Regions from separate parts of the Rossellomorea marisflavi genome, predicted to be linked through region 1. Evidence: predicted binding sites of a transcription regulator. Region 1 holds the regulator's gene; the other holds the start of a gene.
What was found. Region 1 encodes Rex, which represses fermentation and respiration genes when NADH is low (regulators of the CRP and FNR family bind a similar motif). Its sites were predicted from a motif close to TTGTGAAATATTTCACAA; they were not measured.
Positions count from the first base shown of each region.

Region 2: a site for Rex is predicted at 2,458-2,475, ahead of K6T23_RS07610 (L-lactate dehydrogenase). Genes of this name have one in related genera too.

Region 1 is NZ_CP081870.1:323,239-336,184, forward strand. It holds rRNA gene K6T23_RS01785 (23S ribosomal RNA) at 1-1,447, shown strand, start outside; rRNA gene rrf (5S ribosomal RNA) at 1,561-1,677, shown strand; tRNA gene K6T23_RS01795 (tRNA-Met) at 1,731-1,804, shown strand; tRNA gene K6T23_RS01800 (tRNA-Asp) at 1,893-1,969, shown strand; gene tsaE (tRNA (adenosine(37)-N6)-threonylcarbamoyltransferase complex ATPase subunit type 1 TsaE) at 2,211-2,666, shown strand; gene tsaB (tRNA (adenosine(37)-N6)-threonylcarbamoyltransferase complex dimerization subunit type 1 TsaB) at 2,663-3,364, shown strand; gene rimI (ribosomal protein S18-alanine N-acetyltransferase) at 3,392-3,814, shown strand; gene tsaD (tRNA (adenosine(37)-N6)-threonylcarbamoyltransferase complex transferase subunit TsaD) at 3,811-4,827, shown strand; gene K6T23_RS01825 (ABC-F family ATP-binding cassette domain-containing protein) at 5,192-7,123, opposite strand; gene K6T23_RS01830 (redox-sensing transcriptional repressor Rex) at 7,332-8,009, shown strand; gene K6T23_RS01835 (twin-arginine translocase TatA/TatE family subunit) at 8,064-8,234, shown strand; gene tatC (twin-arginine translocase subunit TatC) at 8,260-9,042, shown strand; gene K6T23_RS01845 (YdiK family protein) at 9,111-9,317, opposite strand; gene K6T23_RS01850 (CPBP family intramembrane glutamic endopeptidase) at 9,317-10,060, opposite strand; gene groES (co-chaperone GroES) at 10,343-10,630, shown strand; gene groL (chaperonin GroEL) at 10,692-12,326, shown strand; gene K6T23_RS01865 (ROK family glucokinase) at 12,758-12,946, shown strand, end outside.
Region 2 is NZ_CP081870.1:1,417,515-1,423,823, forward strand. It holds gene K6T23_RS07595 (NAD(P)H-dependent oxidoreductase) at 1-280, shown strand, start outside; gene K6T23_RS07600 (SIMPL domain-containing protein) at 319-951, opposite strand; gene K6T23_RS07605 (hypothetical protein) at 956-1,393, opposite strand; gene K6T23_RS07610 (L-lactate dehydrogenase) at 1,456-2,403, opposite strand; gene K6T23_RS07615 (GNAT family N-acetyltransferase) at 2,580-3,119, shown strand; gene K6T23_RS07620 (tetratricopeptide repeat protein) at 3,135-3,614, shown strand; gene K6T23_RS07625 (NCS2 family permease) at 3,668-4,969, opposite strand.

The sequences.
Region 1 (12,946 bases):
TAGGGTAAGCGCACTGCTGGATATGTGCGTCTAAGCAGTTAGGCTGATGATGAGGCAAATCCCATCATCGTGAAGGCTGAGCTGTGATAGCGAGCGAATTATAGTAGCGAAGTTCCTGATTCCACACTGCCAAGAAAAGCCTCTAGCGAGGAAGATGGTGCCCGTACCGCAAACCGACACAGGTAGGCGAGGAGAGAATCCTAAGGTGAGCGAGAGAACTCTCGTTAAGGAACTCGGCAAAATGACCCCGTAACTTCGGGAGAAGGGGTGCTCTGGTAGGGTGCAAGCCCGAGAGAGCCGCAGTGAATAGGCCCAGGCGACTGTTTAGCAAAAACACAGGTCTCTGCGAAGCCGTAAGGCGAAGTATAGGGGCTGACGCCTGCCCGGTGCTGGAAGGTTAAGAGGAGTGCTTAGCGCAAGCGAAGGTGCGAATCGAAGCCCCAGTAAACGGCGGCCGTAACTATAACGGTCCTAAGGTAGCGAAATTCCTTGTCGGGTAAGTTCCGACCCGCACGAAAGGCGTAACGATCTGGGCACTGTCTCAACGAGAGACTCGGTGAAATTATAGTACCTGTGAAGATGCAGGTTACCCGCGACAGGACGGAAAGACCCCGTGGAGCTTTACTGTAGCCTGATATTGAATTTTGGCACAGCTTGTACAGGATAGGTAGGAGCCTTGGAAGCCGGAGCGCTAGCTTCGGTGGAGGCGTCGGTGGGATACTACCCTGGCTGTGTTGACATTCTAACCCGCGCCCCTTATCGGGGTGGGAGACAGTGTCAGGTGGGCAGTTTGACTGGGGCGGTCGCCTCCTAAAGAGTAACGGAGGCGCCCAAAGGTTCCCTCAGAATGGTTGGAAATCATTCGCAGAGTGTAAAGGCACAAGGGAGCTTGACTGCGAGACCTACAAGTCGAGCAGGGACGAAAGTCGGGCTTAGTGATCCGGTGGTTCCGCATGGAAGGGCCATCGCTCAACGGATAAAAGCTACCCCGGGGATAACAGGCTTATCTCCCCCAAGAGTCCACATCGACGGGGAGGTTTGGCACCTCGATGTCGGCTCATCGCATCCTGGGGCTGTAGTCGGTCCCAAGGGTTGGGCTGTTCGCCCATTAAAGCGGTACGCGAGCTGGGTTCAGAACGTCGTGAGACAGTTCGGTCCCTATCCGTCGTGGGCGCAGGAAATTTGAGAGGAGCTGTCCTTAGTACGAGAGGACCGGGATGGACGCACCGCTGGTGTACCAGTTGTCTTGCCAAAGGCATCGCTGGGTAGCTATGTGCGGAAGGGATAAGTGCTGAAAGCATCTAAGCATGAAGCCCCCCTCGAGATGAGATTTCCCATCACTTTATGTGAGTAAGATCCCTGAAAGATGATCAGGTAGATAGGTCAGAGGTGGAAGTGTGGCGACACATGGAGCTGACTGATACTAATCGATCGAGGACTTAACCAAAGTAAGACGAAGGAGGCGCTTCGCGCCTCCCGGACTGGACGATACGCCGGTAATGATTGACTATCAACCCTTTATCTAGTTTTGAAAGAACAATTCTTTCAATGGAATACCTGTCTGGTGACATTGGCGAAGAGGTCACACCCGTTCCCATGCCGAACACGGAAGTTAAGCTCTTCAGCGCCGATGGTAGTTGGGGGATCTCCCCCTGTGAGAGTAGGACGTCGCCAGGCAGTTATTTTTATGCATAACCTTTAAATAGGCTGCATATACTTATTATTATCGTCGCGGGGTGGAGCAGTTCGGTAGCTCGTCGGGCTCATAACCCGAAGGTCGCAGGTTCAAATCCTGTCCCCGCAATACCATTTTGATCTTAAATGATCTGAATGTGAATTTTCGCTGATGCGAAGAGCAATGATCTTTATTTTCGCTAGCGCGAAAAAAAGTTGGTCCGGTAGTTCAGTTGGTTAGAATGCCTGCCTGTCACGCAGGAGGTCGCGGGTTCGAGTCCCGTCCGGACCGCCATTTTGTTTTTTAAAACGAATGCAGATTCGTTTTTTTATTTTGAATCCTTCTAAGTAGACCGCAGTTGCATAGCTGCGGTTTTTGTATTTTATCGGGACAAACAGGTAGAAATATGAGGGAACTCGGCGCGTTGGCTTTACTCGATACGCCCAAAAAGGGTACACTACATATAGAAGATATCCCTTAGGTATTGCAGATCCTAAGGTTTTTTTATACTTATACAGATGGTAAGGAGATCATTATGAGTGAGTTTGAATATATCAGCAGCAATCCTGAAGAAACGGGTGCTTTTTCCAAGAGGCTTGCGGGTCTGTTGGCTCCCGGGGATGTCCTGACCCTTGAGGGGGATCTTGGAGCCGGAAAGACGACGTTTACAAAGGGGTTGGCCCTAGGTCTTGGCATCAAGCGGACGGTCAACAGTCCTACCTTCACGATCATCAAGGAATACAAGGGGAATCTGCCCCTTTATCATATGGATGTGTATCGACTGGATGATTCGTTTGAGGACCTTGGATTTGACGAGTATTTTGAAGGTGAAGGGGTCACGGTCGTGGAATGGGCTCATCTGATAGAAGATCAGCTGCCGGGAGAGCGGTTGGCCATCGGCATTTATCGTACCGGTGATACGGAAAGAAGAATTGTGCTGGAGCCGGTGGGAGATCGGTACCGCAAGCTTTGTGAGGAGATAATGGCATGAAGATTTTAGCGATAGATACATCAAACTTCCCGTTGGGGGTCGCACTGATTGATGAGAATAAGGTGATCGGTGAATATATGACCAATGTGAAGCGGAATCATTCCCTGAAGGCGATGCCTGCCGTGGAGCAGCTGCTGAAGGACTGCGATACGGACGTCAAGGAGTTGACGAAGATCGTCGTGGCAAATGGACCCGGGTCTTATACGGGCGTCAGGATCGGGGTCACGCTTGCGAAGACGCTTGCCTGGTCCCTCGATATTCCCCTCGTGCCTGTATCGAGCCTGGCTGTACTTGCTTCATCGGGACGCTACTTCAACGGGTATCTTTCCCCGATCTTTGATGCGAGGCGTGGACAGGTTTACACGGGACTTTACCGTTTCCGGGAAGGGAAGCTTGAGAATGTACTTGAGGACCGGAATGTGATGCTCACGGATTGGGTGGAGGAACTCAAGAGCTATGAGGGAGAGATCCTGTTCGTCGGGAATGATACAGGGATCCATGCAGAAGCAATACAGGAAGCTCTTGGGGAAAAGGCAGTTCTGGCACCGTTAGTGAGCCATAATCCGAGACCGTCTGAGCTTGCCTATCTCGGGATGGGTATGGAAGAATCGACGGCCCATGAGGTGCTGCCAAACTATATCCGTATGGCGGAAGCCGAAGTGAAATGGCTCGAAGCCCAGAAATCTAACGAAGAATAGGACTTGTGCATAATGGAGATACGATTTATGACAGTCGATGACGTGGATGCCGTCATGGAAATTGAAGAACAATCCTTCACCGTTCCGTGGAGTCGGGAAGCGTTCATAAGTGAAATGGAAGAGAACCATCTGTCCATGTATATCGTCATTGAAGATGAAAGTGGGATTGCGGGCTACTGTGGCGTATGGATGGTCGTGGATGAAGCGCATATCACGAATGTGGCCGTCCTTCCTTCCCACCGAGGGAAGGGGTACGGGGAGCTTCTCATGCGCAAGATCATGGAGATGGCCATAGAGTCAGGTGCGAGGGTCATGACCCTCGAGGCCCGGGTGAGCAATGTGCCAGCACAGAGCCTGTATAGGAAACTCGGATTCCAAAACGGCGGGATCCGGAAACGATATTATTCTGATAATCAAGAGGATGCTTTAGTAATGTGGGTGAATTTATGATGAAAGATACGTTCGTATTAGGAATTGAAACCAGCTGTGATGAAACGGCCGTTTCCATCGTGAAGAATGGGACGGAAATCGTCAGTAATGTTGTCTCATCTCAGATTGAAAGCCATAAGCGCTTCGGTGGTGTCGTGCCGGAGATTGCGTCGCGGCATCATGTGGAGCAGGTGACGTTTGTCCTCCAGGAAGCCCTCGATCAAGCAGAGATGACGATGGAAGACGTCGACTGCATCGCGGTGACGGAAGGACCGGGACTTGTAGGAGCGCTGTTAATTGGCGTCAATGCAGCCAAGGCCCTTGCATTTGCACATAACAAACCGTTGGTCGGTGTCCATCATATTGCCGGACATATCTATGCCAACCGCCTCATTCATGAAATGACGTTCCCCCTCCTATCCCTGGTGGTATCAGGAGGGCATACGGAGCTTGTCCTCATGAAGGGGCACGGTGAGTTCGAAGTGATCGGGGAGACGCGTGATGACGCAGCCGGGGAGGCATATGATAAAGTGGCCCGTACGCTAGGGCTCCCGTACCCTGGTGGTCCCCATATCGATCGTCTGGCCCATGAAGGGGAGCCGGTCATCGACCTTCCAAGGGCGTGGCTTGAGGAAGGATCCTATGATTTCAGCTTCAGCGGCTTAAAGTCGTCCGTGATCAATACTCTCCATAATGCAAAGCAGAAGGGGAATGAGATCAAGCCGGAGGATCTCGCAGCAAGCTTCCAGGCAAGCGTCATTGATGTACTCGTGACGAAGGCGAAAAGGGCTGTGGAAGAATACGGTGTGGGACAACTTCTTCTAGCAGGTGGAGTTGCGGCCAATAAAGGGCTGCGCGAGACGTTGGAGACCACGTTTGAAAGCCATGCGTGTGAGCTCATCGTCCCGCCCCTGTCCCTGTGTACGGATAATGCGGCCATGATTGCCGCTGCAGGAACCATCCTGTTTGAACAAGGCAAGCGTGGCGGACTGGATATGAACGCAAATCCGGGATTGGATCTGGAACAGTTTTAATAAGATTACACCTCGAATGGAATCGTCCGTTCGAGGTTTTTTATTGGGAACGTACGTTTTATCAACAGTCTGTGGATAATTTGGGGATAAGTAGTGCGTAAGATGTGAATGGATTGTGAAAAACAGTTGGGGATATGTAGAATTTGGAATGTGGATAATGTGGATAAATCAACCGATAATTGTGGATAGTGTGGAAAACGATTGTGGATATAGAAATGACGAGGGTGGAAATGTGGATAATCATGTGGATGAATAGTGGAGGGTTTTTTCTAAAAGAAGCACTTCCCTATACTTTACCCGTTTATACCATCTCACTAACCAAAGAAGCGGTTCAAGGTCATTTCGACCTTGAACCGCTTCTGTTTTACTCTTCCACTAATTCTTCCAGCTCCGTCCACTCTTCCAAAAGAACATCCATTTCTTCTTTGGCAATGGTCAGTTCGTCATTCAAAGTCTGAACCCGTTCGTGATCCTGGAAAATATCCGGATCGCACAGGAGGGTTTCTTTTTCTTCGATGGACCCTTCCAGTACGGTCATCTTCTCTTCGATCTCTTCAATGCGCCGTTTTCGTTGACGCTCAAGCTTTTTGGCTTCTTTATCAATCTTATGCGACTGCTTTTGCTGCGTAGCCTTGACCGGTTCTGCATTCGTCTGTTCCAGGGCGGCGAGCTCTTCCTGCTCCGCAAGTTTATGGAGATAGTAGTCGTAATCCCCGAGGTATTCGGTGGATCCGCCTGTGGATAGCTCGATCACCTTGGTGGCGATGCGGTTGATGAAGTAGCGGTCATGGGATACGAACAGGATCGTGCCCGGGTAGTCGATAAGGGCATTCTCGAGCACCTCTTTGCTATCTAGGTCGAGATGGTTCGTCGGCTCATCGAGGATGAGGACGTTGCCTTTTTCCATCATCATCTTGGAGAGGGCGAGGCGGGCCTTTTCCCCTCCGCTCAGGGTGTTGACGGGTTTCAGGACGTCTTCACCCGTGAAGAGGAAGTTCCCGAGGACGGTCCTGATTTCTTTTTCATTCCTCATCGGGTATTCATCCCACAGTTCATTGAGGACCGATTTGTTAGACGAAAGGTCCGCTTGCTGCTGATCATAGTAAGAGATGGATACATTGGATCCGAATTTGAAGTCCCCACTCAGTGCCTGCAACTTGTTCACCAGGGTCTTGAGGAGGGTGGACTTACCGATCCCGTTCGGTCCGACAAGGGCGATGCTGTCCCCTTTTTTGATGGAGAAGTCGATATGGGAGGCGATGGCTTCCCCGTCCTCGTACCCGATGGTGAGGTCATTGACGTGAAGGACGTCATTCCCGCTCGGGCGATCGATCTGGAAGGCGAAGGAGGCAGACTTTTCGTCACCTTGCGGCCTGTCCATAAGTTCCATGCGCTCAAGTTTCTTTCGCCTGCTCTGGGCCATCTTTGTGGTGGAGGCACGGGCGATATTGCGCTGGACGAAGTCTTCGAGCTTTGCGACCTCCTGCTGCTGGCGCTCATAGAGCTTGAGATCCTTCTCGTAATCCAGCGCCTTCTGTTCGAGGTATTTGCTGTAGTTCCCCACAAACTTCTTGCTCCGGTTCCGGGAAATCTCATACACCTGGTTCACGACGCTATCCAAGAAGTAGCGGTCATGTGAAACGATGAGTACGGCACCCGGATAGCCTTGAAGATACCCTTCGAGCCAGGAAAGCGTCTCGATGTCCAGATGGTTCGTCGGCTCATCGAGGATGAGGATATCAGGCTTGGTCAGGAGGAGCTTCGCAAGGGCGAGGCGGGTCTTCTGACCACCGGAAAGGGTGGAGATCTTCGTCCCGTGGTCGAAGGAAGCGAAATTCAATCCGTGGAGGACGGAGCGGATATCGGCTTCATACTGATAGCCACCGGACTCCTTGAAGGTGACTTGAAGTTCGTCGTATTCCTTCAGTACCCGCTGATAGCGGTCTTCATCTTCATAGACGGACGGATCCGCCATCTCTGCTTCCAACCTCCTAAGCTGCTTTTCCTGTTGGAGGAGGTGTTCGAATACCGTCAGCATCTCGCCCCAAATGGAAAGCTCCGACTCGAGGCCTGTATTCTGGGCCAGGTAGCCGATGCTCACACCCTTTGGCTTCGTGATCTCTCCGGAGTCATGGGACAGCTGGCCTGCGATGATCTTCAGGAGGGTCGATTTGCCGGCACCGTTGCGGCCGACGAGGGCGACCCGGTCCTTGGTTTGGATCTCCAATTTGATATTGGTCAATATATTATCTGCGCCAAAATTTTTGGTCAGCTGATTCACTTGTAATAGAATCATGTCGGTTCACCTCTGTTTCATTAGTGCTAGTGTACCGTATTTCCCAGGTGGACGGCAATAAAAGGGGAGGAACTATGACTATTAATCTGGATACAAATAGGATAGAATAGAGTGTATGATGGAAAATAGATAAAAGATATACCTTCTTTTTGGAAGCGCTGACAGACCAGGAAGAAGAGGGTTTATAAGATGTGGGGGAATACAAGAGATGAATCAGGAAACAACGAAAATTCCACAGGCAACGGCCAAGCGCCTTCCGCTATACTACCGCTTCATCAAGAATCTGTATGCTTCAGGTAAGCAGCGGGTATCGTCGAAGGAGTTAAGCGAAGCCGTGAAAGTGGATTCCGCGACCATCCGGAGGGATTTCTCCTATTTTGGAGCGTTAGGGAAGAAGGGCTATGGGTATAATGTGAATTATCTCCTATCCTTTTTCAGGGAAACGCTTGACCAGGATGAACTGACGAAGGTCGTATTGATCGGCGTGGGGAATCTCGGAACGGCTTTTCTTCATTACAATTTCATAAAGAATAACAATACAAAGATCGAAATGGCCTTCGAGGTGGATGAAACGAAGGTGGGGACGGAAATCAGCGATGTGCCCGTCCACCATATGGATGAGCTGGAGGAGAAGCTGAAGGGGATGGATATCGAAGTCGCGATCCTGACTGTGCCGGCCTCATCTGCTCAAAATATCACAGATCGCCTTGTGTCTTCGAAGATCAAGGGGATCCTGAACTTCACACCTGCACGCCTGACGGTTCCTGATCATATCAGGGTCCATCACATCGATCTGGCCGTGGAACTTCAGTCACTTGTCTACTTCCTCAAGCATTACTCAGGGGAAGACACGGAAATGTCACAAGATGGAATCGTAACGGAATAGAAAATTCTGACCATTTGCGTTATGATAGAAGCATATAAGGGGAGGTGTCTCATTATGGTAGGTCCTGGAAGTATGGTGCTGATTGCAGTGGTGGCCCTTTTAATTTTTGGCCCGAAAAAATTACCGGAGCTTGGCAAAGCAGCCGGCAATACACTACGTGAATTCAAGAACGCAACCAAAGGCTTAGCGGATGATGAAGACGATAAGAACAAAAGTGCCAAGTAAAGCCAAGTAAAGTAGGATGTGCGCCATGAGTCAAACTCAAAAGGATATGACAGTCTTTGAACATATAGGAGAATTGCAGAAACGACTCATGTTTGTAGTCGTTTTCTTCTTGTTAGCCGTTGTGGCAAGCTTCTTCCTTGCCGAACCGCTCATCAAGTACCTGCAGCATGCGGATGAAGCAAAAGAAATGACGATGAATGCCTTCCGCGTGACGGATCCACTCAAGATCTATATGGAAATGATCATGTTCATCGCGGCGGTCATGACGTCACCGGTTATCCTCTATCAAGTATGGTCATTCATATCCCCCGGTCTTTATGAGAAGGAGCGGAAGGTGACCCTGAGCTACATACCGGTGTCCGTCCTGCTGTTCCTAGGTGGACTGGCATTTTCCTACTTCATTCTGTTCCCGTATGTTGTATCGTTCATGATGCGGCTATCAGGAGATCTCGATATCCAGCAGGTGATCGGGATTAATGAGTACTTCCAATTCCTCTTCCAGATCACCCTTCCATTCGGTCTGCTGTTCCAGCTGCCAGTGGTGATGCTGTTCCTGACGAGGCTCGGGATCATCACGCCGATGATGATGGCGAAGGCAAGGAAAGTCGCCTACTTCATCCTCCTTGTGATCGCCGCCCTCATCACGCCGCCGGACATCGTCTCCCATATGATGGTGACCCTGCCGATGTTGGTCCTTTATGAAATCAGCATCGCGATTTCACGGATCGGCTACAAGAAATACCTTGAGGCCGAGCAGCAGATGGAAATCGAACGCGTGGAAGAAGAGTTGAAACAGCGCAAAGGATAAAGAAAACCGGATCCACCCGATCTTCATGGAAACGAAGTCGGATGGATCCGGTTTTTGTTTTAAGCGGCTTATTTCTTCTGGTTCAGCTGCTGCTTGATCCTGAAGTGGAGCAGGACCATGCGGATGCCCGAACCAAAGTCCAGCGTGGCAAGGAAGATCAGCATATAGGTGAAAAATCCCCAGCCTGTATCCCGGACCGTATGGATGGCAAAATAGGTGAACAGCACCCCAAGAAGAATGTAAATCACGCCGGAGAACAGGGGTGATCGTCTCATTATAGGAAACCTCCAATAAATCCTTGTATTTTTTCAGCTTCATTCATGATCTTTTCGATTTCATCCCGGTAGACGGTCTGCATGATGACCACCATCGTATTCATGGCCACATGGGCGCAGATCGGTACGAGGATTCGTTTCGTTCGTACATATAGGAAGGCAAACGTGAAGCCCATGGCAGAGTACAGGATCACATGTACCGGCTCGAAGTGGGCAAGGGCGAAAATCACGGAGCTGATCAATGCGGCGAAGAAAAAGTTCATTCGCTGATAGAGTGCCCCAAAAATGATCTTCCTGAACACGATTTCTTCCAGGATCGGCCCGATGATGGCAACGACGATCATGGCAAGGGGAACATTGTCCACGATGCCCATGATGTTCTGTGTGTTTTCAGAACCGGCCTGGATGCCGAGGAGGGTCTCGATCTGGATGGCGATGGCTTGTGCGAAGAACGCCATGAAGATCCCGACGACGGCCCAGACGATGGAAATCCCGGCGCCTGCAGGGGCAGAGCGCTCGAGCTTAAGTTTCGATGGTGAGCTTTTTCTCAGGATGAGCAGGACGATGATCAAGGTCGCGGCAAAGCTGAAGATCAGCCAGGAACCGACGGCCACCTGCTGCATGTATTCTTTCGTCTGTCCAAACACTTCTGTGCCGGCCTTATAAAACAGGAGCGGTCCAACCGCACCGGCGAGCTGCATGACAATATAGGCGATCAAAATGTATCCATAATGTTTATTCAACGTTTTATCTCCTTTTAAGCAAGCCTTAGGCCTGACAGGACAGACCCTTGTACAATTCTACTAATAAATGCGGAACTGTTCAAATCTCACGGTCATGGGAATATTGCCGGGAATCGCCACATAGGATAGTGAGGTGTGAAAAAAGGGGGAAAATGACGAAAAAATTTTTAAGCAGGACTCTTGCAAAATGAAAACGAATTATTTAATATAATAACTGTGTTAGCACTCATGTTAAGCGAGTGCTAAAAACCAATCTACATATTTTCAAGGAGGTTGTTTCACTTGTTAAAACCACTAGGTGATCGCGTCGTAATCGAGCTAGTCGAAACAGAAGAAAAGACAGCAAGCGGTATCGTACTCCCGGATTCTGCTAAGGAAAAACCGCAAGAAGGTAAGATTGTCGCTGTAGGTACAGGTCGCGTTCTTGACAACGGTGAGCGCGTCGCTCTTGAAGTGTCTGTAGGCGATCGAATCATCTTCAGTAAATACTCTGGTACAGAAGTGAAATACCAAGGCACAGAATATCTCATCCTTCGTGACAACGATATCCTTGCCATCGTAGGCGAATAATTAATCGAATCAACACATATACGCACCAACCATGAACTGATATTAAAGGAGGACGTTTGAAATGGCTAAAGAAATTAAATTCAGCGAAGAAGCACGCCGTTCCATGCTTCGCGGGGTAGACCAATTAGCAAACGCAGTAAAAGTAACACTTGGACCAAAAGGTCGCAATGTTGTACTTGAGAAGAAATTCGGTTCTCCACTCATCACCAATGATGGTGTAACCATTGCGAAAGAAATCGAGCTTGAAGATGCATTCGAAAACATGGGTGCGAAGCTTGTAGCGGAAGTCGCAAGCAAAACAAATGAAATCGCCGGTGACGGTACAACGACTGCAACGGTCCTAGCGCAAGCGATGATCCGTGAAGGTCTTAAAAACGTAACAGCAGGAGCAAACCCTGTCGGCGTACGTAAAGGGATCGAGAAGGCTGTCCAAGGGGCTGTCGAAGAGCTGAAAGCCATCTCTAAACCAATCGAAGGCAAAGAATCCATCGCACAAGTTGCAGCGATCTCTGCAGCGGACGAAGAAGTCGGCCAATTGATTGCTGAAGCCATGGAGCGCGTAGGCAACGACGGTGTCATCACCATCGAAGAATCAAAAGGATTCACGACTGAGCTTGACGTCGTAGAAGGTATGCAGTTCGACCGTGGATATGCATCTCCATACATGGTGACAGACTCAGACAAAATGGAAGCGGTCCTTGATAATCCGTACATCCTGATCACGGATAAAAAGATCGGCAACATCCAGGAAGTCCTTCCTGTCCTTGAGCAAGTCGTACAACAAGGCAAACCACTATTGATGGTAGCGGAAGATGTTGAAGGCGAAGCCCTCGCAACACTTGTTGTGAACAAACTTCGCGGTACATTCAACGCAGTGGCTGTCAAAGCACCTGGATTCGGTGACCGTCGTAAAGCAATGCTTGAAGACCTTGCCGTATTGACTGGTGGAGAAGTGATCACAGAAGACCTTGGTCTTGACCTGAAATCTGCCAACATCACACAGCTCGGCCGTGCAGCGAAAGTCGTTGTCACAAAAGAAAACACAACGGTTGTCGAAGGCTCTGGAGATCCAGAAAAAATCGCAGCCCGCGTAAACCAAATCCGTGCTCAATTAGAAGAATCTACTTCTGAATTCGATAAAGAAAAACTCCAAGAACGCCTTGCGAAGCTTGCTGGTGGAGTAGCCGTCGTGAAAGTCGGAGCTGCTACTGAAACCGAGCTCAAAGAGCGCAAACTACGCATCGAAGACGCATTGAACTCTACACGTGCGGCAGTCGAAGAAGGAATCGTATCCGGTGGTGGTACGGCTCTAGTGAACGTCTACAATAAAGTCGCTTCCATCGAAGCAGACAGCGATGTAGCTACTGGAATCAACATCGTCCTTCGCGCACTCGAAGAACCAATCCGTCAAATCGCACACAACGCCGGCCTTGAAGGCTCCATCATCGTGGAACGCCTCAAGAAAGAAGAAGTGGGCGTAGGCTTCAACGCCGCAACAGGCGAATGGGTCAACATGATCGAACAAGGAATCGTCGACCCAACCAAAGTAACACGATCTGCCCTCCAAAACGCAGCATCTGTAGCAGCTATGTTCTTGACTACAGAAGCAGTCGTTGCTGACATCCCAGAAGAAGGCGGCGGTATGCCGGATATGTCTGGAATGGGCGGTATGGGTGGAATGGGCGGCATGATGTAATCTGCCCTTCAAACCACTGATTTATTATGGGGAACCATTCTGCTTAGATAACGGTCCGCATACTTCAAGGAGACTCCCGCAAGTTGCATAAACTTGTGGGAGTCTCCTTTTTCTTAAAATAGATCTTTAATTAACATATTGCTTCTCTTTTAAATGTATCTTCAGAGTTGAGTTAATAAAAGGTAGATAAGAATCGAATAAGAATTTCAAAAAGAGTTGACCCCACAACCAAATGTTTCAAATAGTTGATACCGAACCTCAAACAAAATATACTTAACTAAGAGCTATCTTGTCTCATAATATGAAAGCATTTTCATAAACAGACATACGCGTTTATACTACTAAAAAGAACGACATTGACTTCAAGGATTCCCGTCATTCGACGAGATTGAATCCGTTCGTTCAAATGTTCACAAAAGGAAGGGAAAAAGATGAAAAAACTATTGGGAATCGATTTAGGTGGAACCACCGTTAAATTTGCTATTATGACTGAAGATGGTGAGATTCAACAGAAGTGGAGCATTGGGACGGATATCCGGAACGATGGGAAGCAAATTGTGCCACAGATCATTGAGTCGATTAATCACCATTTGGAATTATACGGGTTGAGCGCTGATACA
Region 2 (6,309 bases), 1.1 Mb from region 1:
TGCCGTGTTGACCTATGGGTGGGCGTACGGAAGTGGTGGTACGATGCTTCATGGCAAAGAACTTCTGATTGCGACGTCCACAGGGTCACCGGCAGATGCCTATCAGGCTGGAGGAAAGAATCATTATGCCATGAGCGAGCTACTGAAGCCGTTCCAGGCAACATCGAACCTGATCGGAACAACGTATCTTCCGGCATTCATCGAACAGGGCGTCAGGACACTGGATGAAGAAGGAGTGGCCCGGTCTGCCGAGAGGCTTGCGGATTATATTAAAAAGTAATAAAAAAACGGCTCCTGGAAGCCGTTTTTTTTGTGAAATCAATGCGTGGTAAACGTAACGAGTAGTGAAGCCTTCACGGATATTTCACCTGGCAGGATGGCAGATTCCTGAACTGCGAGCTTCATAGGGGAAGGAAGCTCAGTAGATTGACCTTCTTTGATAGAAAGGGGATCAGAAACCAGCTCCTGACCAGATTGCCTGGCAAGGACCGTGGCCTTTGCCAAAGCGTCTCTATAGGCGTGTTCCAGGGCGTACTGATATAGGGCAGTGGAATGGGAGGAGAGGAACTGGATCCCCTCCACCCGGTTTGCTCCGGCCTTCACGGCATCATCGATGATCTTTCCCGCCTTTTCAATGGTTCTAAGGTGGACGCGCAGGATATTCACGACTTCATAACCATTAAAGATCTGCTTTCCATCTTCAAAGGAATAGCGGGGGATGATCTGATAGTTTGCTGTTTGTGTATCACTGTTTGAAACTCCGTTTGCTTGAAGCGTCCCGACTATGTTCTTTATCTTTTCGTTATTTTCCTGTTGGGCTTTTTGCAGATCGTGGCCTTCGGTCATCACCCCTAATGTGATCAGGGCTTCATCAGGCGCTCCATATGAGGTGTGTTCTCCTGAAACCGTGATGGTTCCCCGGGAATCGGTCACGCGCATAGATGGATACATCCTGTTACACACATGTGAAGGATTCGATTTTATCAAGATCGATTCCGAAATACACCCATGTGAATCCGATCCATCTCCATCCTGCTATGGACCTTCTTCCGAGGAAGACAGGGTAGAACCAGAAAGCGTCACGGTTGAGCCAGATATAGGTATAGCGGAACAGGCATCTCCGGATGGAACCCGGGTCCACGGCAAACGTCGACGTTCCTCCAGGGCCGCCCTGCATGACGGTCTTCTGAGGCTGGAAGTTAGGCGGAGGTCCAGGTGGAGGCTGATTTTGTCCACCGCCCTGAGAAGGAGATGGGGACCCGCTGCTGCCACCTTGCCCTGGTGGCGGTGATGGCGGGAATACATTTGGAAGTCCGGGGATGGAAGGGAAACCACTGCCCCCGGAACCTCCTCCGCCGGGAAAGCCGGGTAGGAATTGTCTCTGATCGTACATAATAGAACCTCCTCCATTCATGTTGGTATCATTGTATGAGGAGGAGGTTCGTGTGTGCGTGTCTATAAATCAGAAGGGAAACCGGTACTCATGGCGTGCTTTAATGTATCAATGGATCTTGTGAATTGCTTTTGCTCTGTTTCACCCAGTTGGAGTTCGACGACCTTCCTGATTCCTTGTCGATTGATGATGGCGGGCACTCCGGTATAGACACCGTGCTGCCCATACTCCCCATCCAGGAGGGAAGAGATGGTAAGGATGCTGTTTTCATCATTCAGTATTGCTTTGGTGAGACGGGCCAAACCCATGGCAATCCCGTAGTAGGTGGCTCCTTTTTTCTCGATGATATGGTAGGCAGCATCCCTGACATTTTCAAAAAGGTCCTGCAGGTCGCTCTGGATTTGTGGTTCCGTTAGATCGACCAGGTCACCAAGGGAGCTGGCCCCGATGGTGGCATGACTCCAGACCGGAAATTCGGTATCGCCATGTTCACCCATGATATAGGCATGGATGTTTCGCGTATCAAGATGAAAGTATTCACCCAGCAGATAGCGGAGCCTTGCGGTGTCAAGGATCGTCCCTGAGCCGATCACCTTTTCTTTTGGGAGACCGGAGAAAGTCCATGTGGCATAGCTTAATAGATCAACTGGATTAGTGGCGACGATGAAGATGCCATCAAAGCCGCTCTCCATCACCGAATCGACAATGGTCTTGAAAATCCGGACGTTTTTATCAATAAGATCCAACCGCGTTTCACCAGGTTTTTGATTGGCGCCAGCTGTGATCACGACAAGATCTGCATCGCGGCAGTCGCTGTACGCTCCTGCACGTATTTTCATTGGGGATGAGAATGCGAGACCATGATTAAGGTCCATGGCGTCTCCTATGGCTTTTTCAACGTTCATGTCGATCATCACGAGCTCGTGGACAAGATTTTGATTGAGAAGGGCAAAAGCATAGCTTGAACCGACAAAGCCTGTTCCGATCAATACGACTTTATTTGTTTTCATCCGTCATACGCCCTTTTTAATTGGATTTATGAAAGTGGTGGGTTGAAGATGATAATGTGAAATATTTCACAAACTTATAGTAGCATACTCCAAATCGAATTTCCAACACGAAATTTCGACAACTTTAAAGGGATTCCACGAAGCTGCGGGGAATAAGTCCATAGGAGGGATGCACGATGCGTTATGAGAAAGGTGATATCAAGGTCCGGCCTTTGAAGGATGAAGATGCCGAATTTCTTTATAACTGGCTGAACGATCCGCGGATCCTTGAGTATTACGAAGGAAGGGACAAACCCTTTACCCATGAGATGGTGGAGGAAGCGTTTTATAATGACGATAAAGAGAAGGTCGCCTGCATCGTTCAATATAAAGGGGAGAAAGTCGGTTATCTCCAATATTATCCATTAGATGATGAGACCAAGCTTCGCTACGGATATACGAATCTTGATGAGTTCATCTATGGGACCGATCAGTTCATAGGGGATTCAAGGTACTGGAATAAAGGCGTGGGCACGCTGATGATCAAGGCCATGGTGGAATATTTCATGCTTGAAAAAGGCCTGCACCGGTTGGTCATGGATCCGATGACCTGGAATCGCAGGGCAATTCGTTGCTATGAGAAATGCGGCTACAGCAAAGCACGGATCCTGCCTCAAAATGAGCTCCACGAAGGTGAATGGCACGACTGCTGGCTGATGGAATACATACCGGATTGAAATGGATGGATGGATATGGAAGATAGAATGAGCGAAGCGATCGAAGCGAGGAAGTCAGGGAATACAGTGGAGTCGATCAGGATACTGAAAGAGCTGATCGCCGAACACCCCAAAAGCGGAAGCCTACACTATCAATGTGCCTGGAGTCATGATGCATCAGGACTTGAAGAGGAAGCCGTTGAATATTATGAGAAAGCATTGACATACGGGTTGGATGAAGAAGAGTCCATCGGTGCTTATACGGGACTCGGGAGCACCTACCGTGCCCTCGGGAAGTATGAAAAATCAAAAGAAGTGCTTGAGGATGGGCTTAAGAGACACAGGGACAGGGCATTATCAGTATTCTACAGCATGACGCTCTATAACCTCGGAGAGCCGAAGAAGGCAATGGAACTGCTTTTAGGGCAGCTGTGTGATACTTCTTCAGATGGTTCGATCCAATCTTATGCAGCTGCTATCAACTATTACAGCCGCGACCTTGATCGTACGTGGTAAAGAAGGACTCATACTAAAAAGGCAGCTCCCACCGTGGGAGCTGCCTTTCCTCTTTAATGAGGGATGAATGCCAGCTGATAGAAGAACAGCACGGCAAAGATATAGACGAGGGGATGGACTTCGCGCCATTTCCCTTTTGCCACTTTCAAAAGTGGGTACGAGATGAATCCGAGTGCGATCCCTGTAGCGATGCTCGACGTAAGAGGCATGCTGAGGATGATGAGGAATGCAGGGAAAGCTTCATCAAGTTCGTCCCATTTGATCTGGGAAATGCTTCCGATCATCAAGCTTCCTACAATGATCAAAGCTGGAGCCGTGATGGCAGATAATCCAGATACGGCACTCACAAGTGGACCGAAGAATGCTGAAACGATAAACAGTACAGCCACGGTAAGGGAGGTCAATCCTGTGCGTCCTCCCGCTGAAACCCCAGCAGATGATTCCACGAAGGCACTGGTCGGGCTAGTACCGAACATGGCTCCGACAGTCGTCCCAAGTGAATCAGCAAGGAGTGCTTCTCGGGCACGCGGCATTTCATTGTTTTTCAGGAGTCCTGCCTGTTGGGCAACACCGACCATCGTACCGGTTGTATCAAAAATGGTCACAAGCAAGAAGGAGAATACGACAGCGTACAAGCTGTGCTGAATCACATCGGTGAACGCGGTGATCGGGTTCGAGATGATCAGCCCTTCAGGCAGATGCGGCATGGCGACGAAGCCTTCCTTGAACGACAGGTCACCAGTGAAGAATGCAACGATGGCGGTGATGATCATCCCGATGAACAGGGCTCCGTGTACGTTCAGGACCATGAGGACAAGGGTGACGGCCAGTCCGATCAAAGCAAGGATGGCAGATGAAGAATGAAGATCCCCGAGTTTCACGAGATTGGATGGATCAGCTTGAACCAGTCCGGATAAACGAAGACCGATAAAAGCGATGAAGAGACCGATACCGGCTGTGATTCCGTGTTTGAGATTTTGCGGTATGGCTTCAATCAATTTCTTACGGAACGGTGTGAGCGAAAGGATGATGAAGATGATACCGGCTACGAATACTGCTGCAAAGGCAACCGAGTACGAAATATCTTCATGACCTCCGACAACGGAATATGTAAAGTAGGCATTCAATCCCATACCTGGTGCGATGGCAATCGGGTAGTTGGCGAACAGTGCCATCCAGAGCGTACCGACAGCTGCCGAAATGATGGTGGCCATGAATACCTGGTCGAACGGCACCCCTGCATCGGATAGGATGATCGGATTGACGACGACGATGTAAGCCATTGTGAGGAACGTGGTCAGTCCGGCAAGGATTTCTGTCTTGGTTGACGTGCCGTTTTCCTTTAATTTAAACATTAGTGTAATACCTCCAATAAAAACGAACGATTAAAAAGCACAACTACTATAATATTCGGTAATACATCGTTTTTCAATAGGTATCGACAAATTTTTAATATTTTTCGTGTTGGTTCTTTAAGAACTGATAATGAAAGTTATGCACTGGACGTTCCGTTCCGCTACGGGTGCCCGCTTTCCGGCGTGGAGGGAGTTGAGCCGCTTTGGCTGCGCCTGCAGGGTCTCAATCTTCCCTCTATTCCCGCGGGAGTCGGCCACCCTCCGCTGCACTGCACTATTGGTGATAGGGAGAACGTCGTTTATATACATTTTTCCTTATTGTTTGTGTGAGTGAGTGCTAGTCATTTCAGCATTTCATTTTGTTTTGTGATCGGATTTGCACATGGACGTTCCGTTCCGCTGCGGGTGGGCGCTTTCCGGCGGGGAGGGAGTTGAGCCGCTTCGGCTGCGCCTGCAGGGTCTCAACCTTCCCTCTATTCCCGCGGGAGTCGGCCACCCTTCGCTGCACTGCACTTTTGGTGATGGGGAGAACGTCATTTATATACATTTCTCCTTATTGTCTGTGAGAGTGAGAGCTAGTCATCACATCATTTGATTTTGGATCTGTACATGGACGTTCCGTTCCGCTGCGGGTGGCCGCTTTCCGGCGGGGAGGGAGTTGAGCCGCTTCGGCTGCGCCTGCAGGGTCTCAACCTTCCCTCTATTCCCGCGGGAGTCGGCCACCCTCCGCTGCACTGCACTATTGGTGATAGGGAGAACGTCGTTTATATACATTTTTCCTTATTGTTTGTGTGAGTGAGTGCTAGTCATTACAGCATTTCATTTTGTTTTGTGATCGGATTTGCACATGGACGTTCCGTTCCGCTACGGGTGGGCGCTTTCCGGCGGGGAGGGAGTTGAGCCGCTTCGGCTGTGCCTGCAGGGTCTCAACCTTCCCTCTATTCCCTCTGGAGTCGGCTACCCTCCGTTGCACTGCACTATTGGTGATGGGGAGAACGTCATTTATATAAATTTCTCCTTATTGTTTGTGAAAGAGTGCTATTCATTCAGCATTTCATTTTGTTTTGTGGTTGGATCTGTACATGGACGTTCCGTTCCGCTGCGGGTGGCCGCTTTCCGGCGGGGAGGGAGTTGAGCCGCTTCGGCTGCACCTGCAGGGTCTCAACCTTCCCTCTATTTCCGCGGGAGTCGGCCACCCTTCGCTGCACTGCACTTTTGGTGATAGGGAGAACGTCATTTGTATAGATTTCTCCTTATTGTTTGTGGAAGTGAGTGCTAGTCATTTTGCACTTGGATTTGGGCGTTCCGTACGGTTCTGTTTGTCCAGCGCATTCGAGTTA